4 regions of the Brevibacillus sp. AY1 genome follow, and region 2 is predicted to be linked to each of the others. Evidence: riboswitches for the same ligand, from Rfam matches in the RefSeq annotation. Region 2 holds a riboswitch; each other region holds the start of a gene.
The links. A riboswitch is a leader RNA that binds a small molecule or an ion and turns the genes downstream of it on or off. The one in region 2 is predicted to bind cobalamin.

Region 1 (7,198 bases), on a different contig from region 2:
CATGGTGAGTACAAACGAGGTTTGAGAAAGGTGACTCTACTCGGTGACGGTCACATCGTTACCATTTGCTCGAATTTGTTCCGCCATCGCATGAACCGCACAGCGCACATATTCGGAGCGCAACGAAGCAAGAGATTGCTCACCTCTTTGTTGCAGCTCTTCTGGTGATAGAAAATCGGATTCGAAATAGGGAACGAGGCCCTTTTCTGTCTCGATAAAGAACATATTCAGATTTTCTACCATTCCCGTCAACAGCTTTCCAATCACATTTTCACCGACTTGCAGCTTTTTTGCAAATTGATTCCGGTATTCAAACCATACTCGATTCTCGGCTTTCCTGCTTCATCCAAGGCAATCGACTCTTTAGAAATCAAAACGAAAATCGTCGTCTGTCAGCGGCTCGACATGAATCGTACGGACGTAGCCGTTGCCTTTTTTAGAGAAGAAATCATGCTGCTTGGTATGCGTTCTGATCCCATTCAGTACGATTGGGTTTACTTCTTCCTCAGGAAAAAGCGGATCGAGCCCCAGATTCATCAAGGCTTTGTTTGCATTGTAGCGCACGTAAGCGAGAACGTCCTCACTCAGACCGATTGCCGTATATAAGGATTCCGTATACGCCACTTCGTTTTGATGCAGCTTGTCCAGCAAGGAAAACAGTTCTTCCCTGACCGCCACCTGCTCCGAGTCGCTTAGCTGCTGATACACTTCTTGAGCGAGTACGCCTACATAAAGGCCGTGGATGCTCTCGTCACGGACGATCAGATCGATAATTTCGCCACTGCTCGTCATTTTTCCCTGACCAGCGAGGAACAAAGGATAGAAAAAGCCGCTGTAAAACAGGTAGCTTTCCAGGAAAACAGAAGCGACCATCGCCAAATACAGGTCTTTTGGCGTCTCGATGTTTTGATAGTAGTGAGAAATAATCGAAGCCTTGGTCTGCAGATGCGAGTTGCTTTCCACCCATTTAAAAATGTTATCGATTTCTTCTGTGGCAGCGAGTGTCGTGAAAATACTGCTATAGGATTTGGCGTGAATCTGCTCCATCATCCCCATGAAGCCCAATACGGCTTTTCGCTGCAAGCCGTCCACATGCTCCATAATTTTGGGCATGCCAATTCCGCCCTGAACGGTATCGAGCAAAGTGAGTCCACCCAGCACTTTTTTATAGGTTTCCCGCTCTGCTTGAGAAAGCTCAATCCAGGACATTTTATCGTCAGACAGCGGGATTTCATCATCGGTCCAGAACTGCATGATGTTCTGGTTCCAAAAGGTCATTGTAAAATCGTCATCGGGCCTGTTCCAATTGACAGCTTTCATCCGGCTTCCCTCTTTTTTGCTTGATTTAGACCGCGCAGCTGATGCACTCTTCTACAGTCAAGTGCTTGGTTCGCGTGTAATAGAGTGATTTCAATCCTTTTTTCGCTGCGTAGATATAGTAGCGAGCCAGCTCTCTGGTCGAAATGTTACTGTTTACGTGCAGGATGGTCGAAATGCCTTGATCCACGTGCTCCTGAATTTCCGCGATCAGGTCAATGACCTTGAATGGATCAATCATATACGCCGACTTGTAATAGAAATAATTCTCCTGCGAAAGATACGGCATCGGGTAGTAGGTCGTCGAATTAGCATACGTACGCGTCTCGATATGCTCCACGATCGGCATCACGCTGGAAGTGGCGTTTTGGATATACGAGATGCTTTGCGTAGGTGCGATTGCGAGTCGGTAGGCATGGTACAAGCCATATGTCTGCACGTTCGTTTTGAGCTTTGCCCAATCTTCCGTCGACGGCAAGTACATATCGGCAAAGAGCTGCTTACCTTTCTCTGTACGCGGATGGTAGTCGATATTGAGGTACTTTTCAAAATACGTACCCTTTGCATACTCAGAATGCTCAAATCCGAGGAAGGTAGTTCCCTTTTTCCTGGCAATCTCCATGCTCTTTTCCAGAGAATAATAGTTCATCATCATAAAAAAGGTGCGGACAAAATCCTTGGCTTCTTCGCTTTCATATGCGATCTTGTTTCTGGCCAAAAAACCGTTCAGATTCATGGCTCCCAGCCCGACAGAATGAAGCTCCCGATTGGCTTTTTGTACACCCGGAGCGTTTTCCACTCGGGTCATGTCGCTTACGGATGTGATCGCTTCGATCCCTTCGTGCACTGACTCCCGGATCATCTTGCGTTCCATGACATTGCCAATGTTCAGAGAGGCCAAATTGCAGCTGATGTCCCGTCGGATGATGTCTGTCTCTCCATAGTTTGCAATGGTCGAGGTCTCCTGCAATTGAAAGATTTCCGTACAAAGGTTGGACATTTTCACGGAGCCCAGGTCTTTTAATGCGTGATCCTTGTTCGCATTGGTCTTGTTCATGATGTAGGGATAGCCCGACTCCAACTGGATCATGGCAATCTTGGTCAGCATCTCCCGTGCGCTCATCAAGGTTTGCTTTTGCACGCGCTCGTTGGCTAACAGCTCTTCATACATCTCATCCAGATCGAGATCGTCCAGATGTTGTCCGTATTCCTTGTAGACGGAGTACGGAGCAAAGACGGTCAATGGTTTGTTTTCCTCTGCCAGCTTGTAAAAGATGTTCGGTACGATCAGCCCGATTGCCAGCGTCTTGATTCGTGATTTTTCATCGGCGTTAATTTTTTTGCAATCCAGAAACTCGTTGATATCCCAGCCAAATATGTTGTAATACGCTGCTCCAGAGCCCTTGCGCTGCCCCATCTGGTCTGCGTAAGAAAAAGCATCCTCCAACAGCTTTAGCACAGGCATAATGCCTTTAGCTGCGCCCTCTACTCCTTTGATCGGTTCCCCGCGTCCGCGCAGCTTGGAAAGATTGACTGCTACTCCGCCACCGATTTTGGAAAGCTGCATGCAGGTGCCCAATATGTAATTGATCGAGTTCAGCGAATCATCCATCTCCAAGAGAAAACAGGAGACCATCTCACCACGGCGGCTTTTGCCGGCATTTAAAAAGGTAGGCGTCGCTGGCTGCAAACGCTGGTCCATCATCGACACGGTCAGCCGTTTGGCCAGATCAAAATCTCCTTGAGCCAGGGAGAGGGCCACAATCGCTACGCGGTCCGGGTACTGCTCCAGATAGGATTTCTTGTCGTCCGTTTTCAAGGCATAATCCTTGTAAAATTTGGAGATGGCCATATAAGAAGCGAATTGGAATTTGAAATCATGCGCGAGCCGAATGACTTCTTCGACTTGCTCCTTCGTGTAGGTTTCATAGACGTTTTCATAGTAGTCATGTTCGATTAGATAGTTCATCCGCTCCAGGATGCTTGAGAATGTCATGGTTTTGGCTTGCACCTCTTCCATGAATAACTGCACTGCCTCCTGGTCCTTATCCAACAGGTAAAAACCATCCTCACCGCGCTGCATCAGCTGGTTATTGAGTTCAATGTGTCGCAATGGATGCCACCCCGCTTTTAAATAGTTCCAGATCATGCATCGTTCCGGACAGTTCGAATTTCGCTAACAATGGTACGTGATAGGCAGAAGAGATCGTGTCCGCACTTTTGGCGAAGCTCGTCCCCCAGTTCCGATTGCCGCTGGCTGCTACTCCCCGCATCCATGAGTGATTCTGCTTGAGAAACGTTTGTACTTTATCGGGCACCTGTCCGAATCCCGTCGTGTAGGTGACCAGGATAAACGGTTCTTCCAGCAACAGATCCTCTTGAATTTGCACAGTGGGCATATCCAGATTCAGTTTGTTGACAAATCGGCGTACATTGCCCGTTTTGGAATCAAATGCGAGTATCAATGATCTCTTCCTTCCTGAAAACACTGGTTTAGCCATAAAAAAAGCGTATCCGACTGACGAAGAAAGTCGAATACGCATATCCATTCCCTAGGACACAATACCTCACGGGTGACCGAGCGTTCCAACACTTCCCTATCTCCCGTAGGTTCCATAGTGTTTACGTTAAGGCAGGTCTCCTGGCTTACAGATCATCGTAACGCTTTACCTTCCCAATCCATGGATCAGTGGCCATTTCAAAGCGTAACTCTCTGTTTACAGTGGCGGGACCGCGCCGGATTCTCACCGAGCTTCCCTATTAAGTCTACCATCGATAGACGGTTAGACACCTATACGCATCAATATGTAGTTGTTATGACTTACATTACATCAATATATCGTGGTAGTCAAGCTGTTTTCCCACTTACTAAATACCCAATCGATAGATCTCTCGAAAGAAAAGCCGCCCGAAAAACGGACGGCACATCTCTTATTGCAACGAAATCACCTTAGTGATTTGAGGTAATTGCTCGATTTCCCGCACCACAGAAGCGGTAATTTCTTCATCGGTTACCGAGACGAGGAGCGCATTTTTTCCCTTTTGCTCGCGTGATACATTCAGCTTGGAAATATTGATGTGATGATTGGCGAGAATTTGAGACACGTCGTAAATGACGCCCGGATAATCGATATGATGGACCAGTAAGCCGTGAGCACCTGGTGGAATTCGACAGGCGCAATAGTTGATCTCACTGACATATACCTCACGCCAATCCTGTGCAAACGTATATTTGTTGGAACCAGCGCGCAAAACAGCCAGATGATTGGCGTACTCCCCTGAACTGTGCTGAACAGGGACTTTCATACCGAGTCCATCGACCAGCAGGCTGGTTATTTCTTCTTTGTTCTCGTGCGCCAGGATCGAGAGAGAAGCTTCCTTCGCACGCGGTTCAATACGAACAATCAATTCTGCGAGATCACGAAGTCCGGTTAACTGGGTCATGACTTGCATTCACTCTCCCTATTGATTTCCTCTATCTATTCAGGAAAAATCCATTCCTCTGGTTCGGAAATGATGGAGGACTGATTTTTGGAACGATACCAAGCGAGATGCTCATTTCCGTCCTTCGTGTATTTGATTCGAAAGATGGTGTTTCCCTTGCCGCTTTTTTCAAAGGGACTCTCATCTTTCGGCACAGCCATTACACTTCCAGCTACCAGGGCCCCTCCGCGCTCGAGGATCTTCGCTTCAATATTGGTCATGTGTGCGCGACCGCCATACGACATGCCGATGTAGGCGATGACTCCCATACAAATCGCACCTATCAAGAAGGAGAGAATAATCACCTTTGATTTTTTCGTTGCTTCCATGAAAAAGATCCCCCTACAACCTATTTCTCTTTTCCCATCAAGGTTACTTTGTCGATTGTTCCACCACCCAAACACACTTCACCATCATAGAAAACCACTGCCTGTCCAGGCGTTACCGCTTTTTGAGGCTGGTCAAAAACCACTTCGACCTGGTTGTCACCTAACAGGTTCACGGTGACACCCTGATCCGGTTGACGGTAGCGGAATTTGGCTGTACAACGGAATGATTCCTGTGGTTTTGAATGGCTCACCCAATTTACTTCGGTGGCCATCAGACTGGTTGAATACAGTCTAGGATGGTTGGAGCCTTCACCAACAATCAGAACATTACGTTCCAAATCCTTGTCCACGACAAACCAAGGCTCTCCACTCGTGCCATGTCCTCCGCCAATGCCCAATCCTTGGCGTTGACCTAGCGTGTAATACATCAAACCATCGTGATGCCCGATCACAAGCCCATCGACCGTTTCAATGTTTCCTTTTTTGGCAGGAAGGTAGTTTTGCAGAAATTCGCGGAAATTTCGTTCCCCGATAAAGCAAATACCCGTACTGTCTTTCTTCTTCGCTGTTGCCAGCCCTGCCTTCTCGGCAATTTCACGTACTTGCGGCTTGGGCATATGCCCGATCGGAAACATGGTTTTGGACAATTGCTCCTGACCAAGAACGTTGAGAAAATACGTCTGATCCTTGTTGTTGTCCACGCCGCGCAACAGCTTGTACTCGCCATCGATATGCTTTACCTGTGCATAGTGGCCGGTCGCGATATAATCGGCCCCCAGATCCATGACCTTGGCAAGCAGCTCACCGAACTTGATCTCGCGGTTGCACATGACATCTGGATTGGGCGTACGACCCCGTTTATATTCATCCAAAAAGTACTGGAATACTTTATCCATGTACTCTTTTTCAAAGTTAACCGTGTAGTACGGAATATCGATTTGTTCACAGACGCGTCGGACATCCTGAAAGTCATCTTCCGCCGTGCAATGGCCGAATTCATCGGTATCATCCCAGTTTTTCATAAAGATGCCGATGACGTCATATCCCTGTTGTTTCAGCAGGTAAGCCGTCACGGAGGAGTCAACGCCGCCGGACATGCCGACAACGACGCGTGTATCTTCTGGTCGTTTCATGGTCTTTCTCCTCTATATATGAATTTGTTCCTTAAACAGATTACCATGTTTCCTGGAACAAATCATGTTTTGTTGCACTTTTTTCGTCAATTCGGAGCGACTCCTGTTGTGAAATGCGCATATCAGCCGCATTAGGGCAAGTTTTCCCAAAAAAACGCCTGTCGCATACAGAGCAACAGGCGCTTCGCTTCTTGTATTGGTTAGGATTCATCCTCGATTTCCGCTCGAAATGCTTCCACGCTTTCTTCACGGCGCTGATTTTTTGCCTCGATATCGCTCTTTTCCTTGGCTGAAATCTCATCAGCATGTTCACTGAGGTAATCCTGGGACTCCTGAATTCTCTCCTCTGTATTTTGTGCCATTTCGCGCAATTTTGCTGCGTTGTCCGAGCGGTCATCTGGTTTTGCCATTTGATTAACACTCCTTTATCGTCAAGATTTGGTCATTTACCACTACCATTGTGCGCCATTGCAAGTTCCTTTATGTATGGCTCGTGCTATAATGGCGTTGTTGGTACGTATCTTTTCGAAAAGAAGGTTTCTCGTATGGCATCCCTAGATTTATTAGAGCGAAAGCTGTTGAAAATCATTGCAGAAACGGAGTCCGTGAAATTAAAACGTCAATGGATTAAAGGAAATAAACATCCCGAAATCGAGGAAGAGCAGCGAAAACGGATAGGACTTTTGCTGCGTCGTCTAGATCAATTGCCGCCTGCAAAGCGTCAAGAGGTGCTGGAGCTGCTTGAATTGTACAATTGGTAAGCCTTGATCTAGCGGATGGACGATCCCTGTGTCCAATGGTCGCTGTTGCGTTCCATCTTTTTGATATCCATAATGGCATCCTGGTTTAAAGGTCCGTAAATATGCGGATACAAGAGGCCGTCCTTTGCCTGCTCGTACTTGATTGGAGAAGTCGTTTTGGCCTCATCGACAACCA
Region 2 (7,198 bases):
GAGGCGTATACTCGATTTCGCCCCGCTCGCCCGCCACCTCTGCCAGGAGCATCATCTGCTGCGTCGAGATCTTTTTGTTCGCAACACCCGGACTGACTGCACACTCGAAGATCATTTCCGGTGTAAAGCTGTCTACAGGACGTGCAACTGTATGAGTGACTGCCGCAGCTTCAGTAACCACACCATTCGCTTCATTCACCAGCTGTAAGGCCTGCGTCGCCCAATCGAGCGGTGTCGGCTCCTCTGCTGAAACCACGGACTCCCGTTCTGCAACTGAAACCGCAGCTTGCTGCTCTGTCACGGTAGCAGGGGGTGCCGAACGAATGAATGGCTGCTCCTGTGCTTGTGCTGCCTGTGGAATGTCGGCATCCTTGCCCTCCGCATCAGTCGCCTCCAGTGACCACGGCTCGTTCTCCACGCGAAGTCGCTGGTGTGGCTTCAACGGCTGTTCGTCGGCAGACAAGGTGTACTTGCGCTGGTAGCCGCGCGGCGTAATCATCTTGCCATCGTAGACAAACGTAGAGGAATTCCCGATGATCACTGTCGTCAGCATGCCGATATCATGCTCCAGCATCTGTGAGAGGGTAGTGACAACGACATGCTCTCGTTCGCGGAACGCACTTTTCACAATACCTACAGGGGTATTAGGTGAACGGTATTGAAGGAGAATGCGCTGTGCCTCGACAATCTGTCGTGTGCGCCTTCCGCTGCGCGGGTTGTAAAGCGCGATGACGAAATCCGCCATCCCTGCTGCATCGATTCTCCTCGCAATCAGCTCCCAGGGGGTCAAATGGTCACTCAGACTGATCGTGCAGGCATCATGCATAATCGGAGCGCCGAGAATAGCGCCACAGGAATTGATCGCCGAAATGCCCGGGACAATTTCCAGCTCGACACCTGTTGCCTGTGTCCAGCCTTTTTCCACCAACACCTCGTAGACCAGACCCGCCATGCCGTATACGCCAGCATCTCCACTGGAAATGACCGCGACTTTTTTGCCTTCCTCTTCTGCCTGACGAACCGCTTCCCGCGCTCGGGTCACTTCCTCCGTCATTCCGGTGCTGACGATCTCCTGATGGGTAAGCAATTCACGAATCAGATCCACATAGGTGGAGTAGCCGATAATGACATCACTTTCTTCGATGGCTTCCCGCGCCCGTTTGGTGATATGTTCAAAACTGCCCGGACCAAATCCGATCACAAACAACTTGCCTTTCATACCGATGAACCTCCTCTTTTCCCCACATGCTTTCCCTGCAACTAACCCCGCAGCAATTCCACCATACCCACACAGACAAGCACACTCAAAAGCGATGCGAGATACATCAGGCGCACTGTCGTCTGCACGTCCTCTGCACGCAGCGGGCGATGCGCATCGCCCATCTTCGCCCGGTGGGAAGCAACGCCTTGATACGTGTTGAGACCTCCCAGCTGCACACCCAAGGCTCCTGCCACTGCTGCTTCCGGCAGCCCGCTGTTCGGACTCGGATGCAGGTGCGCGTCCCGCTTGATGATTCGCCAGCTTTGCCGATAATCCAGTCGGAGCAGCCAGCTTGCCGCTACTAGCAGCAATGCGGTCAAGCGAGCCGGGATATAGTTCGCCACGTCGTCGAATCGGGCAGATGCCCAGCCCAGATTCCGATACTTTTCGTTTTTGTAGCCCACCATCGAATCCAGCGTATTCGTCGCGCGGTACGCCATCGCTAGCGGGGCTCCCCCGATCGCTGCGTAGATGAGCGGAGAGACGATGGCATCGACGATATTTTCCGCCACTGTTTCCACCGCACCGCGGCAGATCTCCGGCTCGTCCAGATGCTCGGTATCTCGCCCCACTACCTTGGACAAGGAACGCCTTGCTTCAACCATATTTCCTGACAGCAGATGGCGCATGATCTCCATTCCGGCGTCTGCCAATCCCTTGGTGGCGATGGTCGTGGAGATCATCCAGGCCGATAGTGCAAAAGCCAGCCAAGGTGATACGTGCGCGGCTGCCCAAATGATCAGCCAGACCACAGCGTAGCTACCCGTCACGATCAACAGCGGGAGCAGCACTCCTGCCGCCTTTACATATTTCTCCTGCTTGACGCACCTGCGAATCAACCACTCCAGACGCGAAATCCACCATCCGATGATAACCACAGGGTGCGGCAGTTTGCGCGGATCACCTACAATACGATCAATCAAATAGGCCGTGATGATCACCCACGCCAGTTCATTCATTTGCTTCTCTCCTGCTCAGAAAATGAGGTTGCACAGTCCAGCGGTTTCCGTCCCAAACCGTCAACATGGCCTCTGCGTGCCTGAGTCCTTCTACCTGCCAAAATCGGCTTGGGTCCTGCTCCAGCCATGCCGCTTGAAACCAGCGGATCACCCCGCCGTGTGTGACAATGATCTGTGTATGCGCTCGCGGCTCATCTCTGTACGCCTGCTCCCGACTCATAAGCCATGCGTCGACGCGTTCTCCGAGCTGTCGCAAGCTTTCCCCCTGAGGAGGACTGTATTGGAGAGGATCGTCGTACCATCGAGTCGCACGTTCCTTGTCATTTGCCATCAACTCTTCGTATGTACACAGCTCCCATTCGCCAAATGAAAGCTCTCGCAGTGCTGGAACAGCCTGCACCGTACAGGGCATCTGCTCTGCCAGCAGCTCCGCCGTTTGCAGACAACGCTGCAAATCACTGGTATAGAGGTTCACGGGTTGCCGGATCACGGACTTGAGCTGCTCTGCCAATCCTTTTACCTGTCTGATTCCATGCTCATGCAGCGAGACATCGGTATGGCCCAGATATCTGCCCTGTCTATTCATAGACGTCTCCCCATGACGTACCCATAGCCATCTCATCCTTGCCCACTCCTGACGCTTTATCCGATACTTATCAGCAAGGCAATCAGCATCGCAGCCTCGCTACTCTCGATGACGGCTCCGTAGCAATCGCCGTTCAATCCCCCCAGCTTTCGTGCCACACTTCGGGCAAACCCGATTGCAAACAACAGGGACAATAAAACCGCTCCCGCTGCCTGCAAACCGCCAAGCCACCAGCAGGCACCAGCCAAAACGGCGTACGCAATCACGATGTGAACGCCCGAAAGCCCCTCGCTGATCCCTTTTCCAATCCCCTGATCTGCCGAGAGATACGGCCAGTAGCGAATCGCCAGCAGGACGTGCGTACGGGCGATCGCCGGGACGAAGACAAGCATCATGCCCCATGCTGGCTCGGTCCATTCGGACAGTGCGGCGGTTTTCAACAACAGCAGCAACAGTGCCGCCAAAACCCCCATCGCTCCGACGCGACTGTCTTTCATAATCTCCAGCATTTTTTCTTTTGTGCGACTGCTTCCAAGACCATCCGCCAAGTCCATCCAGCCGTCGAGATGAAGTCCCCCTGTGATGTACACCCAGACGATCAGGGTCCATACAGCTGCAAGCAACGGGCTAAACAGCCAAAGCCCTGCTTGATGCACACCCCACAGGATCAGACCAATCACCAGACCCACAGCTGGATACCACGCAACACTTTTTTTCCACGCTTCCTCAGAAGGCCGCAGCCAGGGAACAGGAATCCGGGTGAAAAAGGCGATGGCATGCCAAAATGCATGTAGATTCATCCTTTGATCCTCCAGGGAATTCCCGAAAAGACTGCATACACGGTATCCGCGCGGCGTGCCGTCATCTGATTAACATCCCCGAGCACGTCTGCAAACCAGCGACCCAGCTTATTCATCGCCACCCCGCCCAAGCCTACCTCGCTCGTCACGGCGATCACGGTCTGCGGTGCCGCAGCAAGCCCGTCCAGCCATGCTTTTGCCTCCTGGTAGATCTCTTGCGTAATGGCGTCATTTCGCCATTTCTCTTCGGGAACAGCCATTAGCCAATTGCTGACCCAGGTTGACAGGCAGTCGAGGAGCACGACCTCATATTCCTTCGCTGCCTGGATCGAGTGAGACAGGTACTGCGGGATTTCCACACAGCCCCACTCTGCCGGACGGCGAGCTTGATGCAGCTCAATTCGGTTTCGCATTTCCTCGTCCTTCGCTTCGCCTGTCGCGACATACAGGACCCTCTTGCCCGTCTCAGACGCCAGTTCTTCGGCAAAGCCGCTTTTGCCAGAACGTACTCCTCCAGTGACCAGGATCAGGCTCATCGGTACGTTCCCCTTTCCAGACAAGCTTCGCGTAGCGCACCCAGCAAGCGTTCGTTTTCTTCCCGTTTGCGCACGGCAATGCGGAAATCTCGCGCAGTCAACCCTGGGTACATGGCACAGCTTCGAATCAGGACGCCTTTTTTGCCGAGTACTTCCTGCAGCTCTTGCGCCGTCCACTCCTCAGAGGTGCGGACTAGCAGAAAATTCGCTTTGCCCGGCCAAACCTTCCAGTCCCATTCCTGCTGAAGAGCCGTGCTGAGGTAAGCGCGTTCCTGAGCAATCAGCTCTCGCGTCTGTCGCTCGTATTCCCATTCCTCCAGGCAAAGCTCTCCTGCCACGAGCGCCAAAGCATTGACACTCCAGCTGACCTGCTTTCCTTTCATCCGAGCGATTACCTCGGGGTGAGCGATGGCGTAGCCCAGCCTCAATCCCGGAATCGCATACATTTTGGTCATCGAGCGCATCACGATCACGCGTGGATATTTCTTCAGCTGGTCGACCAGTGTAAATGGCTTTTCTTCCTCTACAAAATCGAGAAACGCTTCGTCTACGATCAGCCAGGTATCCGTCTTTGCGGTCCATTCCGCCATTCGCTGCAGCTCTTCGGCTGTGTACAAGATGCCAGTAGGATTGTTGGGCGAGCCGATAAACACGAGATCTGCTTGCTGGAAAAGCCTGTACAGCTGTGTCTCTTCTGCTTTGTAGCCATGCTCCTCCCGGCCGTAGCAGCTGATCACCCGAGCGCCGAACTGCTCCGAAAGTTGCGCGTATTCGGAAAAGCATGGGTAGACAACACCCACTTTCTGCGGGCGCAAAGCCAAGAGCGCCAAGGCCATCGCTTCGGCAGCTCCGTTTGCAGGCAACAGCCAGTCTTCATGCAAATTCAATCGTTTGCCCAAAGCATGCCGGAAGGAACGGTGAGCTGGATCAGGGTACCGCGTCACTTCCTGCAGCTGGGTTTGCAGCGCTGAAATGACAGACTGCGGCAGCCCTAACGGATTGATGTTGGCGCTGTAATCGAGAAAGCCGTTTGCCGGAAGTCCGTATCGCTTGGCAGCCGACACCCAGTCACCGCCGTGGCCGTATTTTTCCAGAACCTCCATCAGAACTCTACCCCCAGAACGGCAGGGATGCCCTCGTCATAGTAGTGCTTGATCGGCTTCATCTCCGTCACCAGATCGGCCAGTTCGATGATCTCCTGCTTTGCGCTTCTTCCAGTAATGGCTACATGCATTTTTGCCGGACGATTTTTTAACGTCTCCAAAACATCTGCTAAAGGCAGCACGTCATCGATCGGAAACTTGTCGATGGCAAGCGCGTTGTTGATTTCGTCGAGAATGATCAAATCGTAGGTATCGTCGAGCAGTTTTTCCTTGGCGAAGCGCCACGTTTCAGCCAATGCTGCGCGATGCTCCTCAGGCGTCTTGGTCCACGTAAATCCGATCCCCTTTTGCAAAATCTCGATTCCCATACGGTCAAACATGATCTTTTCCCCGTAGGTTCTATCTGGAGACTTGATGAACTGAATCATCAGCACCTTTTTGCCCCTGCCTGTAGCACGTACAGCAAGGCCAAGTGCTGCCGTCGTTTTCCCTTTTCCATCTCCTGTATAGACCAAAAGCAATCCCCGTTTGTTAGGCTGCTGGTTCACATGAATCCCTCCTGAATTAAAAAACGCTTCGTTCTCCCTAGATACCAAAAGGAAAACAAAGCGCGGATAGCTGAAAGCCACAATCCTCACCTTTTCCTTTGACCCGAAGGAAATCAGTGCAACACGAAAACAGGCAGGTCTCCTGGCTCAAGAATCATCACCTTTCTTCTCCTTCCCACCTGGATAGGCAGTGGATGGCATGTGCCGCGAAGAAAAGCTCCTCTCATACAGTGGCGGGACCGCGTTGGCTTTTCACCAAACTTCCCTTTTAACCCTGCTCATTCGCATGGACACGAATGAACAAGGACCTGTTTGTCTATCTTATTCACTTTTTGTCTGACAAGTACTTGTTCTAATCATAGCAAATGCTGGTCGGGATTCAAGTAAAAGCTGAGGGGAAGTGCTTTGTATGGAATCTCGATGCTAGTTTTAATCACATCTAGGTTCGGATAAATACTTCAAGAGCAATTCCTTGCATCCTCAAAGTTTTTGTACTCCGATATTTTTTGAATCTTGTCCTTCTGCACATGGGTGGTTCGCGTTTTTCATCCATTGAAAACATTGGAAGGTACCTCACCGCCTGAGTAATAGCGAATTGGCTTCCCCGTTTTCTCAGCATACTCAATCTCTTTTCGCGTACTCTCGCCTATGTAGCCATCAACATCAATGACAAAAATCTCATCGGAAAGATCAATCTTTCTGAAATGAAGGTTGCCCAATAATTCGGCTTGTTCCTTCGTGATCTGGATCCCCTCGCTATGCTCAAAAAAAGCAACGCTAATGACAATATTCCCTTGAAGGGTCAGATAGGCGTTCGTCTGTTCAAATTGTTTCTTGAACTTTGTAGAACCGCATAATGTGATGATGCGCATATTCCATTCTCCTCAGTATCACTTTGTGAATGATTGCCATTAATCTCGATTTTATCCCCAAAGAAATCCTAACCATTTGGCCAACATCTGACATTTTTATTACCATAATCCCCAAATAACCAAAACTACTCGCACCTTCCCCCCTCTTGGCGTAGCTTAAAGCTATTGCATTAAACAAAGACAGCATCATGATTACAAATGCTGCTGATCGCGTTTTGTTATGACTCTTAAAAATTCCTATCAGGATAAATACAAGACAGATAAATACAAATAAAAAGTCCATGAAAAACCCCCCTCTCTTCTATAAAAGTCTCTATTGTCTCTCATACCCACCCGTCAATTTTTCCGTGCATCAAATAAATACTCTACGAGATTTTCACAGCCAGACGACATTGCATCCGCTTCCCCTTTTGCACAAGAAGTGATGACGTAGCCTTCTATCGGAAGATCATGGTTTGCAACCTCTTGCCATTCATTTCCTCGGATCACATATGTTTGCCTATCTTCTATTACATGAATCAATTTCATAAATC
Region 3 (7,198 bases), on a different contig from region 2:
ATCGGAAAAGGCACAAAGCTGGGCACGGAGGATCGCGGAGGCGTCGGATCAGATTTTTGCCGGAAGAGAAGAATTGCAAAAAAAGGCGTGGCGTATTCAGAAGGAAGCACCCGAGCTTGCTTTTCAATATCCGATCGATCCCGAAATCATCGCGTTTGTACAATCGGCAGTCGTGCATTACCGACAGGCAAGGCTTTCCAATCCTTCGAGATGAACCTATAATGATACGTGCGAATATCCTCTAAACTATGGTATAATCTTCTCGCCAAAACAAGATTAAGGAGTATGTGACGTGGAAAAAAAACTGATCTTCGGCCATAAAAATCCTGATACTGATTCCATCTGCTCTGCACTGGTTTACGCAGACCTGAAATCCAAACTGGGTGAAAACGTTGAACCGGTTCGCCTGGGAGTACTGAATGGTGAAACGCAATTCGTGCTGGACTACTTCAAGGTAGAAGCACCTCGCCAGGTAGAAACCGTAGCGAATGAAGGTAAGGAAGTCATTCTGGTAGACCATAACGAGCGTCAACAAAGCGCTTCGGATATTGAGCAGGTACAAGTGGTGGAAGTCATTGACCATCACCGCATCGCCAATTTCGAAACCAGCAACCCGCTATATATGCGTGTAGAGCCAGTTGGCTGCACCACCACGATTCTCAAAAAGCTGTACAAAGAAAATGGCGTGGAGATTCCGAAAGAAATCGCAGGCTTGATGCTTTCTGCTATCATCTCGGACACCCTCTTGCTGAAATCGCCAACTTGCACAGAGCAGGACGTGGCAGCTGCACACGACCTCGCTGCAATCGCAGGCGTAGATTTGCAAACATACGGTCTGGCTATGCTGAAGGCAGGTGCTGACCTGAGTGATAAAACCATTACAGAGCTGATCTCCCTCGATGCGAAAGAATTCCAAATGGGCAGTGCGAAAGTGGAAATCGCCCAAGTAAACGCAGTAGATGTAAATGATATCATGCATCGTCAAGCTGAGCTGGAAGCGGCATTGACCGCGATCATCGATGAAAAGGGACTGGATTTGTTCCTCTTCGTCGTAACGGATATTTTGAATAACGATTCCGTGGCTTTGGCGTTAGGAAAAGCGGCTCACGTCGTTGAGAAAGCCTACAACGTCCAGCTGGATGCCAACAAGGCTGTTCTCAAAGGCGTCGTATCACGCAAGAAACAAGTTGTACCAGTCTTGACCGATACGTTCCAAGCACTATAAAAAGAAAAATTGCAGGCTGCCGTGGGGAGATGCCCGGCAGCCTGCTTTCATGTTACATTTAAAGTGGAAATATTGGGTCAATTCCGATGTGATCGAAAAAGGAGGCGTTACCATGCACGACCACTCACCCATCGAACTGGGCAAACGGATTCATCTGATCGACGGCTATGACTGGGGGCTTCCGGAACGAACGGGCACATACGTGATCGCAGAAGAGCAGCTGACTTTGGTTGAAACGGGACCAAGCCCTTCTGTTCCATACATCCGATCTGGGCTGAAGCAGCTAGGCTTTTCGTTGGAGCAGGTCAAATACGTGATCCTGACACATATTCACCTCGATCATGCTGGGGGAGCGGGGTTGCTTCTTCAGGAGTGCCCGAACGCTACAGTCGTGCTCCATCCCAAGGCAGCGCGCCACCTGGTAGATCCCAGCCGACTGATTGCAGGAGCGAGGGCAGTCTATGGCGAGCAGTTCGATGAATTGTTTGATCCGATCCTGCCCGTTCCAGAGGAGAGGCTGCTCATTCGCGCTGATGGAGAAAAGCTGACGATCGGGCCTGATTGCACGCTTGAATTCCTGGATTCTCCGGGGCATGCCAATCATCATTTCAGTATCTATGATCCGGTGAGTAACGGGATGTTTACAGGAGATACGGCAGGTGTCTACTATTGCACCTTGAAAAGGGAGGGAATCGATTTCTTCTTGCCCTCCACATCTCCCAACCAATTCAGCCCGGATGCGATGCTGGCTTCTATCGCGAGATTCCGGGAACGAAAATTGGACAGGCTGTACTTCGGGCATTTCGGCATGAGCGAGCAGGTAGAAGAAGCGTTCCGGCAGGTAACAGAGTGGCTTCCGATTTTTGTAGCGGAGGGAGAAAAAGTCATCGCGGAAGGTCTGGGGCATGACGTACTTTGCGATAGACTTCTGGCAAAAGTTGCAGAACATTTGAAGCCGCTTGGAATTGGCGATGGCCATGCTGTTTTCGATATCATCAAGCTTGATCTTAGTGTTTGTGCGATGGGGATTGAGGATTATTTGCAAAAGAAAAGGAATGCCTAGCCTGCACATGGCTGCTGAGTTGCCAACCCTTGGGTCCCTTTAGGGATTCAAGGGTTTTTTGCGTCTTCAGATGATGATCGATGCGTAGAAGGCGGCGCAAGCATATGGAGCCGTTTATTCCGGGGAGAGCGTGGATAGGCAGGAAAAATTTTGCCTCGGGCGATCACGGCAAGCTCAATCGTCTCTAGTGCGTTGCAATACATGTCCCCCATCTCTTCGTCGCGTACAAGGTTCTCGGACGAGATGAACAAGCGCAAGACGCTAAGATCACCACGATACCAGTCTTGATGCGTCGGTGGTGCATGCTCTTCAGGCTCCCATGCATGCCGGAGAATAGGGGAATACAGGCGTTTCGCACCGGCTCTGAGCCGACAATTGCTCAATTTTTTGACGTTAGGCTGACCGGGCACCGATTCGTTTACATCGTGAAAGAGATGTGGCCAATAATCTTTTCTCGACCCGCTGTGTGGTTGGTTGACGGTCCATGCCAGAATTCCTTCCAACCGAGCTGAATCCCTGAACAAGAGCGCGTACAATTTTTTGCCTAATGCAATGCGCTCAGATAGGGAAGCAAAATGTGAGACTTTATCCCCGTATAGCCGCAACGGACTTCCTCCTGATCCTTTCATCTGGCTAGGGAAAAGAATGTGACTTAGAGATAGCAGCTCCTGAAGGGTAAAGGGCAGCGTCTGTATGACTGTTTTCTGGTACTTCTGATCTCGCATGACCTGCTCTTCAAGATAGTGCTGTTCATTGATGATCAAGCTGATGGTCAAAAGCTGCGATCCCCTGTTTTCCAAAAGTGATTCCAGGCACCCTGCATGAACGAGGAGGCATGGAGCCGGGAGAGTAGATGAAAAAGATTGGTCTGTTGCTTGACGCTTTCCTCATACAGTAATAATTGGCTGAAAGCAGCCGTGGAAGGAATTCTCCGCGCAGATCGGTCATATTCCATCCGGCGTTTCGGGAGACCAGATGAGCTAGCAAAGCCCATTGAACCTCGGGGCGCTTTTGATAAAATGTTAGATAGGCACTGGTTCGACTGATATTGTCACCATTCCAGTCACGCGTTTGTTGTTGGATGCGCTCTATCGTTTCCTGATCTTTCTCTGAAAGGGATGCTGCTGCTTGCTTTGCGTGGCCTTTTGCCTTTACCTTCTTACATTCCTTAGCGAAGGAAAGGAGATGGGGAGCCAAGAACCACGGTAATTCCATGAGATCTCTCCTCCTTTCGTTGTACGATCGAAAAGTTTACCTGTGCCTTTTGGGTACTTAGGCTCCGCCAAAAGCTTGGAGCAGCCAAGTTTTCTACTAGCATATTTTTGCGGAGGTGAACCAGGTGAGCGATGTACAAACGGAAATTCGGCGTATTCAGACCTCTATGGTCGAATGGCAGAAGGCAGACGGATCCTGGCGATTTTGTCTAGAAACCTCTCCCATGACAGATTCGCACATGATCATCCTATTGCGAACCCTTTCTATTGATGATGAAGGATTGATTGAAAAACTGGTCAGCCATATCGTTTCCAAGCAGCAGGATGACGGTTCATGGAAACTGTACCCGGACGAACCACAAGGGAATTTGTCTGCTACGATTGATTCTTACTACGCCCTGTTGTTCTCTGGCCGGTATACGAAAAATGAGCCGAGAATGGCGCTAGCCCGTTCCTTTATCCGAGAAAGGGGAGGGCTTACCCAGGCGAACCTGCTGACCAAGATCACAACTGCATTGACAGGACAATACCAGTGGCCTGCGCATTTTATCGTTCCTGTAGAGCTGGCTTTACTTCCTCCGAGCTTGCCCGTCAGCTTCTATGATTTTGTCGGGTATGCCCGTGTTCATTTGGCGCCTATGATGATTTGTGCCGATCGAAAATACGTAAAAAAGCTCCCTGACACACCCGATCTGTCTGATTTGTACGCCGTTCACCCCATCGCTCCGGGCATCTATCCACATGGTATCCTCGAACGCTTCGCCAAAGATGGGCAAGTCTTGCTATCCTCGATCCACGACTATGTGCAGCGACTTCCTTTTCTGCCTGGCAAGCTTCACGAAGTAGGCCTTCGAAGACTGGAGCAGTTTATGCTTTCGCGTATTGAACCGGACGGAACGCTGTACAATTACTCCACATCCACCACCCTCATGATTTATGCGCTGCTTGCACGCGGCTACTCTTCTCGAGATCCTGTCATTCAGAAGGCTGTAGCTGGGCTCAAAGCCTCTGTATGCTCGCAAGCTGCTGGCGTACACCTGCAGCTTGCGACCTCCGCTGTCTGGGACACCGCTCTATCGTCCCATTCCTTGCAGCGCAGCGGACTCTCCTTTTCTCACCCCGCGATTTCACAGGCCAATCGTTATCTCCTGAGCAAACAGCAAACGACTTACGGAGACTGGAAAATTCGCAATCCCGGAGTGAAACCCGGTGGTTGGGGATTCTCCGATCACAACACGATGAATCCGGATATCGATGATACGACGGCTGCCTTGCGAGCCCTGCATAATCAGGCCAAGACTGATCAACTGGCAGCCGCCGCTTGGAACCGTGGTCTGGTTTGGCTTTTATCCATGCAAAACGACGACGGTGGCTGGCCTGCCTTTGAAAAAAATACGGATTCTGCGCTGGTGCGAAACCTGCCGATCGAAGGGGCAGATACCGTCAGTACAGATCCCTCCACGGCGGATGGATACAGAATCCCGACGAGCCTCGCCATTCCTCCTTCTTTTTTGCTGACAGGAATGCTATGATGATACGAGAATATGGTTGATTCATCACGTTCACTATGTATAAAACAACAGGTGCCTCGTCCGAAATGGACAGGTGAAAAGGGAAGCCGGTGAGAATCCGGCGCGGTCCCGCCACTGTAAATCGGGTAGGGTCCTCCGTGCCACTGTTTCTATGGAAACGGGAAGGGGAGGGCATCTGATACCCGTGAGCCAGGAGACCTGCCTGTTGTACGTTTACCTGCGTTCCTTCGCGGAGAGGATCGGCTGGATTGGGAAGTATAGGATATCGTTGTGTGTCCGCGCCTCCTGAGCATAAAGCCGACCCTTTGTTTCCTTCGTGGATTCAAAGGGTTTTTCGTTAGTAGGTGTCGATTTCATAGGAATCGTGATGATGGAATGGAAGAAGAGAGGAAGAAGCACGGATGAAACGTTTTTGGAAATGGGGACTCCCTGTCCTGTTGACGATTGGATTATGGGGATGTTCGGAGCAGGCAGCCCCTCAAGCTCAGCCTGCACCTGAAGCAAAGCAGGAAACACCACATCAAAATACAGATGAATCGGTTTCCAAGCAGACCGTGTATCCACTTACCGTCAAGGATGCGACCGGAAAAGAGATCACGTTTGAAAAAGCACCTGAGCGCATTATTTCCACGTCTCCTGCAGAGACGGAAATCTTGTTTGCCCTGGGTCTTGGAGAACACATCGTGGGTGTGTCCGATTTTGATGACTACCCTGCCGAAGCAACAAAGAAGCCAAAAGTGGGTGGAGTTGTCAAGCCCAACGAAGAAGCGATTCTGTCCCAGAGTCCAGACTTGGTCATCGGCGGCATTTCGATGGATAAGCCGATCGCAGAAAAGCTCCAATCTTTAGGTTTGCCAATTTACATCACACGCCCCAATAGCGTGGCTGAAATCATGGACAATATTTTGCTCATGGGCAAGATCACCAACAAGCAAGAACAGGCAGAAGCGATTGTCAGCCAGATGAAGCTGGATATCGAACGGGTAACAGAGGCGGTTCAAGATCTAGGGCCCGAGGAAATGAAAAAGGTATACCTCGAATTTGCTCCCGGCTGGACGGTGGGCAAGGGAGAGTTTATGGATGAACTGATTACACTGGCCAAGGCAATCAATATCGCTTCCGATACTACAGGCTGGAATCAGATCAGTGAGGAAAAAATCGTCCAAGATGATCCGGACGTGATTTTGTATGCAAAAGGGCTCGTCGATCAAAATACCGGCAAAAATCTGGAGGAAATCATCGTCACACGAAGTGGATGGGAAAAAATCAAGGCGATCCAAGAAAAACAGGTTTTTGGCATGGACGAAAATGTCATGTCCCGTCCCGGGCCACGGATCACGCAAGGGTTGATTGAAGTGGCGAAGGCCATCTATCCCGATCGGGTGAAGTAGGATGAAGAGACGACTGGCTGCATGGGGAGGTGTAGGGATTGCTACTCTGCTCCTCTCTATCGTCGTGAGTATCTCGATGGGGGCTGCCAGCCTGCCGCTGTCGCAGGTGTGGCTGATCCTTCTGCATCAGCTTCCTGGCATGGCAGAGCACATCCCGGTCACCTGGCCAGAGTCTGCTGAACAAATCGTGATGAAGGTGCGCTTTCCACGTGTGGTCTTGGCCATTCTGGTGGGAGCGTCCCTTTCTCTGGCAGGTGCGGGCTTTCAAGGCGTATTGCGCAATCCACTGGCAGATCCATACACGATGGGGGTAGCATCGGGTGCTGCTGTCGGGGCTTCCTTTCTCTTGCTTTTTGGCTTGCAAATTGCCTTTCTCGGACAATGGAGCACACCCGTAGTCGCGTTTCTGACTGGGCTTTTCAGTCTATGGATTGTCATGCGTCTCGCGAATACACAGGGCAAGATCCAGACCGAGACCTTGCTGCTGTCTGGCGTCGTGGTGCAAGCCTTTTTGGGCTCACTGGTATCCTTCATGGTCTCTCTGTCAGACAAGATGGTCAATGAGATCATCTTTTGGCTGTTGGGCAGCCTTTCTTTTCGGGGCTGGGCGTTTTCGTACGTCCTGCTGCCTTATTTGATCATCGGATTGGTTGTGCTGATCAGCTACGCGCGCTCACTCAATCTTTTTGCATTGGGAGAGCGGCAGGCAGCGCATCTCGGTGTCCATGTCGATCGAACCAAATTGATTGTCCTGGTCACAGCTACCATGTTAA
Region 4 (7,198 bases), on a different contig from region 2:
GTGTATGGTGTTGTTGATAGAAATCATATCAAGGAAATGTTAAGAAAATGTTGACGCTCATACAGTTTTTTGTAAAATGCGCTTTCTCAGTTCGCCAAGCGACCGGGGTGTTCCGCCTCCCCAGCTCTCTCTCAAGTCAAGCGGCAAGGACTCCCACACCTCCGCGATGAGCGGCACGCCCAAATCCAGGCGCTCCAGCATGTCCCGCTTCACAAGCGCTTCCTCAGGCGCTCCCTGAAAAACGGCCTGACCCGCGTCCAGGACACACATCCACTCCGCCCATTCAAACGCAACGTCCAGATCATGAGTAGCCATCAGCACTGTGGTCCCGTTGGCGTGGATCTGATCCAGCTCACGCAGCAGATTCTTCGTTTGGTAGCGGTCCAGGTACGCAGTAGGTTCGTCCAGCAGCAAGAGCTCCGGCTTCAGGACCATGACGCCAGCCAAAGCCAGACGTCTTTTTTGACCCAGACTCAGATGATGAATAGGTACATCTGCCATCGCCAGCAGTCCAAACCGCTCCAGAATCAGGTGTACTTCTTCCCGAACCAGCTCAGGAGCCAGCTTCTGATTGAACAAACCGTACGAAACATCCTCCGATACTGTGCTTGCAATCAGCTGATGCTCCGGGTCCTGAAATACCAAGCCCACTTTTTTCGTCATCTCCTGCAAAAAAGAGCGCTTGTAGACAAAAGGCTGTCCTCTCCAAAAAACTTGTCCTTGCTGGGGTTGAAAAATACCATTTCCGTGCAGAAACAAGGTAGATTTTCCGCAGCCGTTGCGTCCAAGCAAGACGCACTTCTTCCCTTCCGGAATCCCCAGAGATACGCCGCGCAAAACAGGCGCTTTTCCTCCTGGATAGGTGTACTGCACATCTTTAAATTCCAGCAAATTCGTCGTCACAAGCGCAATCCCCCTATCCACAGCTCCAGCAGTATCAGTACAAGACAGCCTAGGTACGACTCCCATTCATAGCGACGAGAACGGCTATGCGTCACGATGCCTTGCACCTGAAAGTGTTCGGTCATTCCTCTCGCGGCCATCCCCTGATACAGCCGCTCATAGTGGCGCATGGAACGCGCAAAAAGCTGTGCTGCCAATTGGCCCACGTCTTTCAAGCTAGCCCGAAAACCCTGATGACCGCCTCGCGAGCGCTGAGCCACCCATAGCTGCATCGAGAGACTCAGCAGAACAAAGATGAAGCGGTACATGACCATCAACAAATCAATCACCAATGCTGGCACTCTCGCCTTGCGCAGCACCTGCAGGATTTCGGAAAATGGTACGGTAAACAGAATAAACGAAAAGACCGCAAGACTCGACATTGTCCGGCAAAAGAGATCCAGTACCCGCTGCAGCGAAGACACAGAGACGGTAAAGAGATAACCTCCTGCCTGCCACCATAAGACGAATCCACTAGCGTCGAAGGGATCCGGTGCACGACTGACATCAATAAGCAGAGCGGGAAGTCCAGCTGCAAAAAAGCTAAATGGCAACAGCAAAAACAGGAGATAATGACGCATGGGGATGCGGGCGTAACCTACCACCCACAACCCCATCCAGAAAAAGACCAACACCTGCACGAGCCTATGTCCAGCTATGACGAGAACTAGAAGAATGATACCTAACAACAGCTTGTGCTCCGGCGATAGATGGCGCAGCCGATTTTGATAGGCTAATGTATCGAGCTGCTGCCATTTCATCTTTTCTGTCTATCCAACCGACCTTTGTACAAGCCCACAGCATAACCGATCACGCCTGCTCCGACAGCAGCCTGAACGGCAAACAGCAAGCTCTCCGTCTCCCCGCCCGGCGGCTCCAAAAGCGGCTGGAACCACGGCTCATAGGCAGGAGCGATTTCTGTGATCGCTTCCTCTGCGGCTCCATCTGCTCCTCCAAACTCTGAATCCTGCACCAGCAGCAGCGGTACCACCGCCAATACGACAACTCCCAAGAGCAGCAGCCAATTCATGCCTTTTTTCACAGAGATTCCTCCCGTTTCAGCAGACGTAATTGTACCAATTCCTTGGCATTGTAGGCCTGCAGCCAGTTCCAGACGAGAACCGTCAGCAGCCCTTCACTGATCGCCAAAGGAATTTGCGTCACAGCGAAAATGCCAGCAAATTTGGCCAGCGAAGCAAGCACGCCGCCTGTTTCGGCCGGAAATGCAAGAGCCAGCTGCAAGGACGTTACGAGATAGGTAGACAAATTCGCCAAGGATGCGGCGGCAAAGATCGCGACCCGCTGCCCTCCGCTGGCACCTGTAATCAAACGGTACACGCCATAAGCGACCAAAGGCCCCACTACTGCCATCGAAACGGCATTGGCTCCTAGTGTTGTCAGGCCACCATGCGCCAGGAGCAATGCCTGGAAGAACAATACCAGGCTCCCCAGCACAGACATCGCCAACGGACCGAACAGGACAGCACCCAGCCCTGTTCCTGTGGGGTGCGAGCTGCTGCCCGTGACAGAGGGAATCTTCAGCGCAGACAAAACAAAAGCGAACGCGCCGGCTACTCCCAAAAGCAGTTTCATCTGAGGATGGTCCTTGACGATCTTGTTGATTGAACGCAAACCAAGAATAAAAAATGGCAAGAAGACAACCCACCAAAATATCGCCCAGGGGATGGGCAAAAATCCTTCCATGATATGCATGGCATGCGTAGTCTGCGGTTCATTCATCAGAAAGTACAAGACAAAACCAGCGACCAGCAAAGCGCTAGACATGATTCTTGAGCGTTTCCCGTTCATTCACGCATTCCTCCTCCACCGTATTCCTTTTCCAAAAACCAAAAAATCCCATCCGATTGACGGATGGGTTGTGTGCAAAAAAACAATCGACCTTTTGACATGTCGAATTGTCCCTTACTCACCTCTCCTTTCCGCGAAGGTATCTGGGTGGGGCAGCTAGGTAGGTCTCCTGGCTTCCAGATCATAGCGCTCTTTCTCCTTCCCCATCACGTGGATGAGTGGAATACGTTCAAAGAGAGCTCCCTGGTTACAGTGGCGGGACCGCTCGGGACTTTCACCCGATTCCCTGTTACCCTTTATGCGTTTGCACATAAAGGCACCTAATGCCAACCGTATCAAGTTGTTGGACGCATTCGTACTCGTCCATCTTCATTATACGCCTACCCTCTTCAAAAGATAAAGAAGGGAAACAAAACCGATGATCGCATTCATCATCGGTTTGCGGCACCATTATTTTCGAGCGTCTACACCTACTGCTTCACGAATGTGGCTAAATCCGTCCTTTGCCATCAGTTCCAGCAGCTTTTTGTTGATCTGCTTGGCGATCCCGGGACCTTGGTAGATCATTCCGGTATAGACCTGAACAAGGCTTGCACCAGCACGTATTTTTTGGTATGCGTCCTCGCCTGTAAAGATTCCACCAACCCCAACTACAGGGACCTTGTCTCCTACTTCCTGATAGATTTCCCGCACCCATTCCGTCGATCGTTCGGTCAATGGCTTGCCGCTCAATCCACCCATTTCTTCTGCGCGAGGGTGATTCTGGACGGCTTCTCTGGAGAGGGTGGTGTTGGTTGCAATAATGCCAGAAATTCCTTCCTCGACAGCCGCATGGATGACATCATGCATCTGCTCGTCCGACATGTCAGGCGCGACCTTCAAGAGAATCGGCTTTTGCTTTGCCCCGCGCATTTCCAGCTCAGCAGCCTTTTCCCGAACAGCGCGAATGAGTACCCGCAAGCTCTGGGTTTCCTGCAGATCACGCAGATTAGGTGTATTGGGCGAACTGATATTGATCACAACATAATGTCCGTAGGAATACAGCATGTCCAGGCATTTGCTGTAATCACTGGCTGCCTCTTCGTTCGGCGTTGTTTTATTCTTGCCTATGTTGATTCCGATAGGAGCATCCGAATAGGCATAATCGATCAGGTTCTTGCCAGCCAGGTAGGCTCCGTAGTTGTTAAAGCCCATGCGATTGATCACGGCTTGATGTTCGGACAAACGAAATAGTCTCGGCTTTGGATTGCCCGGCTGTCCTTGCGGCGTCACCGTTCCAATCTCGACAAAGCCAAAGCCCATCGCTGCCAAAGCATGGTATACTTCTGCATTTTTATCAAAACCAGCAGCCAATCCGACTGGATTAGGAAAGGTCAATCCCCACAGTTGTGTTTCCAAACGCTCGTTTTTTATTCCGTACATCATTTTCAACAGACGCTTGCCCACTGCGGATTCTTCCGCCAGCTTCAATGCGTGAATCGTCTTTTCATGAATCTCTTCCGGGTCCTGCTGGAAGAGATATTTTCGCACTAGTTGATACATCGTAGGCTGCACTCCTTACTCCGTTTCTCCTTCACAGTAGGATACCACACTTTCGAAAGGAGAGTAACCTTTATCCGTGATACATATTTCCAATTCAACAGGCAAATCCTAACACCACTACCAGTATTGCTGGGTGACAAAAGCGCATGAAAGTAGATGGAAAAATTGGCGTCGGCCAAACCATTATGATGATCATGCTAACCGTGGGCATCACCAATCACGTTACTGTCATTCCCTTGCTGTTAAGCAAAGCTGGGCGAGATGCGTGGCTGAGTATCCTGATTGCAGCTATTCCCTTTGTGGGGTGGGTGTGCATTCTTTATTTCATCAATAAGCAGCTCCAACAAGAATCCTTGTATACCTGGATCAGGCGTTCGACCAACAAGTTTGTCGGGAATCTGCTGATCATTCCCATTCTCTTTTGCCTGTACATGATGGCACTCGTTCATTTGATCGACACGCAAACCTGGACGAATGTGAACTATCTGCAGCGCACGCCCGAGTGGGTCGTTGCCCTCGTGCTGGTGATATTTTGTGTCATTGCGGCGAACGGTGGGATTGCCCCTTTGGGTGTTACCTCAGGCATTTTATTGCCATTTGTCTCCCTGCTGGGATTTTATGTAGCGCTTGGCAATGTTCCCAAAAGGACTACAGTCTGTTACTGCCGATCATGCAAAACGGTTTCCAGCCGATATTGGAGGCGATGGTCTTTGCCGGGGGTGGCTTTACCGAGTTGGCCATCCTTCTGCTTTTGCAGCATCATATCCGCAAACCGCTGCGGATTGGTCACTACATTGCACTTGTCTTGATCGTTGTCATTCTAACGTTAAGTCCTCTTACAGGTGCTATAGCTGAATTTGGCCCCATCGAATCCTCCCGTCAACGATACCCGGCCTTCGAGCAATGGCGTTTGCTGTCGATTGGAAGAGATATCGAAAACATGGAGTTTTTTGCGATCTATCAGTGGCTTTCCGGCTCTTTTATGCGCATCTCCATCTGTCTATTTTTAATTACCGAAATGATGGGCTTACGCACACCCAAAAACCGCTTGTACATGGTGATATTTCTGGGTTTAAGCATGATTGCATTCACCAGCCTCCCCATTAGCGATATGCAATTCATGACCTTTTTGTCCAGAGTGTACTATCCCCTCTTTATGGTGATTGTCCTGCTCTCTACCCTGATCATCGCGGGAATTGCCCTGAAGAACCGAAACAGAAAGAGGGATACCGGCCATGAATCGTGAAGCCGAGCTGAAGGAAACCTTTGCACACTGTGCAGACGTAACCTTTTTACGATTGGTCACCAGTGAAAATCAGCCAATACTTCTTGTGTATTGTGAAGGGCTGGCAGACACCAAAGAAATGCAAAAAACGGTCATTCCTCAAATCGACCAGTTTGTGGAAAAGGGCGATCTGCGTTCTCTGCCGCTTTTTCCGCTTTTGGACAATCGCCTAATATGGATCGAACGGCTTTTTGCCGGTGACCTTCTCTTGTTTATTGGAGATGCTCCTCCCTTTGCCTGGGATATCTCCAATCGCCCGCAACGCAATACGGATGAAGCCAATACAGAAGTATCGATAAAGGGACCGCGGGATGGTTTTGTGGAAGACCTCTCCGTCAATGTTGCCCTGATCCGAAAGCGAATGCGCACGCTCTCACTTGCTTATGAATCCTTCACGTTGGGAACACGCTCGCGGACCAAGGTAGCGCTTCTTTACATGACAGATGGCGCGCCGCCTGATGTAGTTGAGAAGATGAGGCAACGGCTTCTTGCATGCAGAACAAAAAAAAATCATCAACAGCGCCATTCTGGAACAAAAGCTAAGTGATCAATCGTTTTCGCTGTTCCCCCTGCTGGATTATACAGGGCGCCCTGATTATGCCATTTACATGCTTGTGGAAAAAAAGGTACTTGTTCTGGTAGACGGCTCACCGGTCGCTCTAATCGGCCCCACGACTTTGATGGAGCAAATCAAATCGCCAGAGGATGATCAATATCCCATTATTTACGTCTGGTCTGAACGCATCCTGCGTCTCGGGGGTATCTGGATAGCGATCTTTCTTCCTGGATTCTGGATTGCTCTTTCCGCCTACAATATTGAAGAATTTCCCTTTCAACTTCTGGCCACCGTCACTCAGGGTAGGATGGGTTTACCCTTCTCCGCTCCCATGGAGTTGTTTGGGATACTGTTCATCTTTGAATTTTTACGCGAAGCAGGTGCACGGCTGCCAAAGACAGTGGGTCAAACACTGGCTCTAGTAGGAGCACTCATCATCGGGGATGCCTCCATTCGAGCGGGCATCACCTCACCATCCATGCTCTTTATCGGTTCGCTGACTGTCGTGGCCTCATTTACCTTGATCAACCAGTCCTTGAGCGGCGCAGTCACAGTAGCGAGATTCCTTGTCTTTTTCCTAGCCGCCATTTTAGGGATGTTCGGCTTTATCATGAGCATCCTCATTATCGTTTACTATTTGTCTACACTGACTTCACTGGGAAGATCCTACGTCCTGAACAATGCTTCTAACTTTATGTTAACGTTAACCAACACTTTGTTTAATCCCTTGATCAGCCTGTTTAAACGAACGAAAACACCCAAGCAGAAAGGACAGGAGTGATTATGAAGCGTACCATGATCGCCTACACCGCGCTGCTTCTATCATTGACCATTCTGAGTGGCTGCTGGGATGAGAAAGCCATCCAAAACCTTCGCTATGTGTCTGCAATCGGAATTGATTTTGTAGATAACCAGTACGTCGTCTATGCACAGGCCGTCGCACCAAGCAGTGTGGCCAAGCAGGAGAATACAAGTATAACAGGAAACGCTCCTGCAATTATCGCGATCGGACGAGGGGACACGCTGCAAAATGCATTGGACAATATCCAAAAAAACTCGCAGGT

Region 1: another riboswitch for cobalamin. It lies ahead of nrdI (class Ib ribonucleoside-diphosphate reductase assembly flavoprotein NrdI); the one in region 2 lies ahead of cobO (cob(I)yrinic acid a,c-diamide adenosyltransferase).
Region 3: another riboswitch for cobalamin. It lies ahead of JZI27_RS07105 (ABC transporter substrate-binding protein); the one in region 2 lies ahead of cobO (cob(I)yrinic acid a,c-diamide adenosyltransferase).
Region 4: another riboswitch for cobalamin. It lies ahead of JZI27_RS04325 (energy-coupling factor ABC transporter permease); the one in region 2 lies ahead of cobO (cob(I)yrinic acid a,c-diamide adenosyltransferase).

Annotation. Positions count from the first base shown of each region.
Region 1 is NZ_JAFLPN010000019.1:45,776-52,973, forward strand. It holds gene JZI27_RS15515 (DUF2997 domain-containing protein) at 1-3, opposite strand, end outside; gene JZI27_RS15520 (hypothetical protein) at 37-267, opposite strand; gene nrdF (class 1b ribonucleoside-diphosphate reductase subunit beta) at 364-1,320, opposite strand; gene nrdE (class 1b ribonucleoside-diphosphate reductase subunit alpha) at 1,346-3,430, opposite strand; gene nrdI (class Ib ribonucleoside-diphosphate reductase assembly flavoprotein NrdI) at 3,417-3,782, opposite strand; cobalamin riboswitch at 3,932-4,127, opposite strand; gene JZI27_RS15540 (ACT domain-containing protein) at 4,249-4,761, opposite strand; gene JZI27_RS15545 (hypothetical protein) at 4,797-5,129, opposite strand; gene mnmA (tRNA 2-thiouridine(34) synthase MnmA) at 5,150-6,262, opposite strand; gene tlp (small acid-soluble spore protein Tlp) at 6,463-6,672, opposite strand; gene JZI27_RS15560 (hypothetical protein) at 6,808-7,023, shown strand; gene JZI27_RS15565 (DUF952 domain-containing protein) at 7,032-7,198, opposite strand, start outside.
Region 2 is NZ_JAFLPN010000027.1:55-7,252, reverse strand. It holds gene cobJ (precorrin-3B C(17)-methyltransferase) at 1-1,219, opposite strand, end outside; gene cbiB (adenosylcobinamide-phosphate synthase CbiB) at 1,261-2,220, opposite strand; gene JZI27_RS18340 (histidine phosphatase family protein) at 2,213-2,842, opposite strand; gene cobS (adenosylcobinamide-GDP ribazoletransferase) at 2,863-3,606, opposite strand; gene cobU (bifunctional adenosylcobinamide kinase/adenosylcobinamide-phosphate guanylyltransferase) at 3,603-4,142, opposite strand; gene cobD (threonine-phosphate decarboxylase CobD) at 4,139-5,245, opposite strand; gene cobO (cob(I)yrinic acid a,c-diamide adenosyltransferase) at 5,245-5,793, opposite strand; cobalamin riboswitch at 5,909-6,120, opposite strand; gene JZI27_RS18315 (DUF4406 domain-containing protein) at 6,339-6,665, opposite strand; partial or broken gene JZI27_RS18310 (hypothetical protein) at 7,002-7,198, opposite strand, start outside.
Region 3 is NZ_JAFLPN010000005.1:60,897-68,094, reverse strand. It holds gene JZI27_RS07130 (hypothetical protein) at 1-245, shown strand, start outside; gene JZI27_RS07125 (manganese-dependent inorganic pyrophosphatase) at 293-1,225, shown strand; gene JZI27_RS07120 (MBL fold metallo-hydrolase) at 1,338-2,288, shown strand; partial or broken gene JZI27_RS07115 (DUF2515 family protein) at 2,336-3,503, opposite strand; gene JZI27_RS07110 (prenyltransferase/squalene oxidase repeat-containing protein) at 3,628-5,034, shown strand; cobalamin riboswitch at 5,067-5,254, shown strand; gene JZI27_RS07105 (ABC transporter substrate-binding protein) at 5,436-6,425, shown strand; gene JZI27_RS07100 (FecCD family ABC transporter permease) at 6,427-7,198, shown strand, end outside.
Region 4 is NZ_JAFLPN010000002.1:180,646-187,843, reverse strand. It holds gene JZI27_RS04340 (energy-coupling factor ABC transporter ATP-binding protein) at 58-903, opposite strand; gene cbiQ (cobalt ECF transporter T component CbiQ) at 900-1,703, opposite strand; gene JZI27_RS04330 (energy-coupling factor ABC transporter substrate-binding protein) at 1,700-1,984, opposite strand; gene JZI27_RS04325 (energy-coupling factor ABC transporter permease) at 1,981-2,751, opposite strand; cobalamin riboswitch at 2,894-3,090, opposite strand; gene JZI27_RS04320 (quinone-dependent dihydroorotate dehydrogenase) at 3,202-4,293, opposite strand; partial or broken gene JZI27_RS04315 (GerAB/ArcD/ProY family transporter) at 4,440-5,539, shown strand; gene JZI27_RS04310 (spore germination protein) at 5,529-6,125, shown strand; gene JZI27_RS04305 (spore germination protein) at 6,067-6,915, shown strand; gene JZI27_RS04300 (Ger(x)C family spore germination protein) at 6,918-7,198, shown strand, end outside.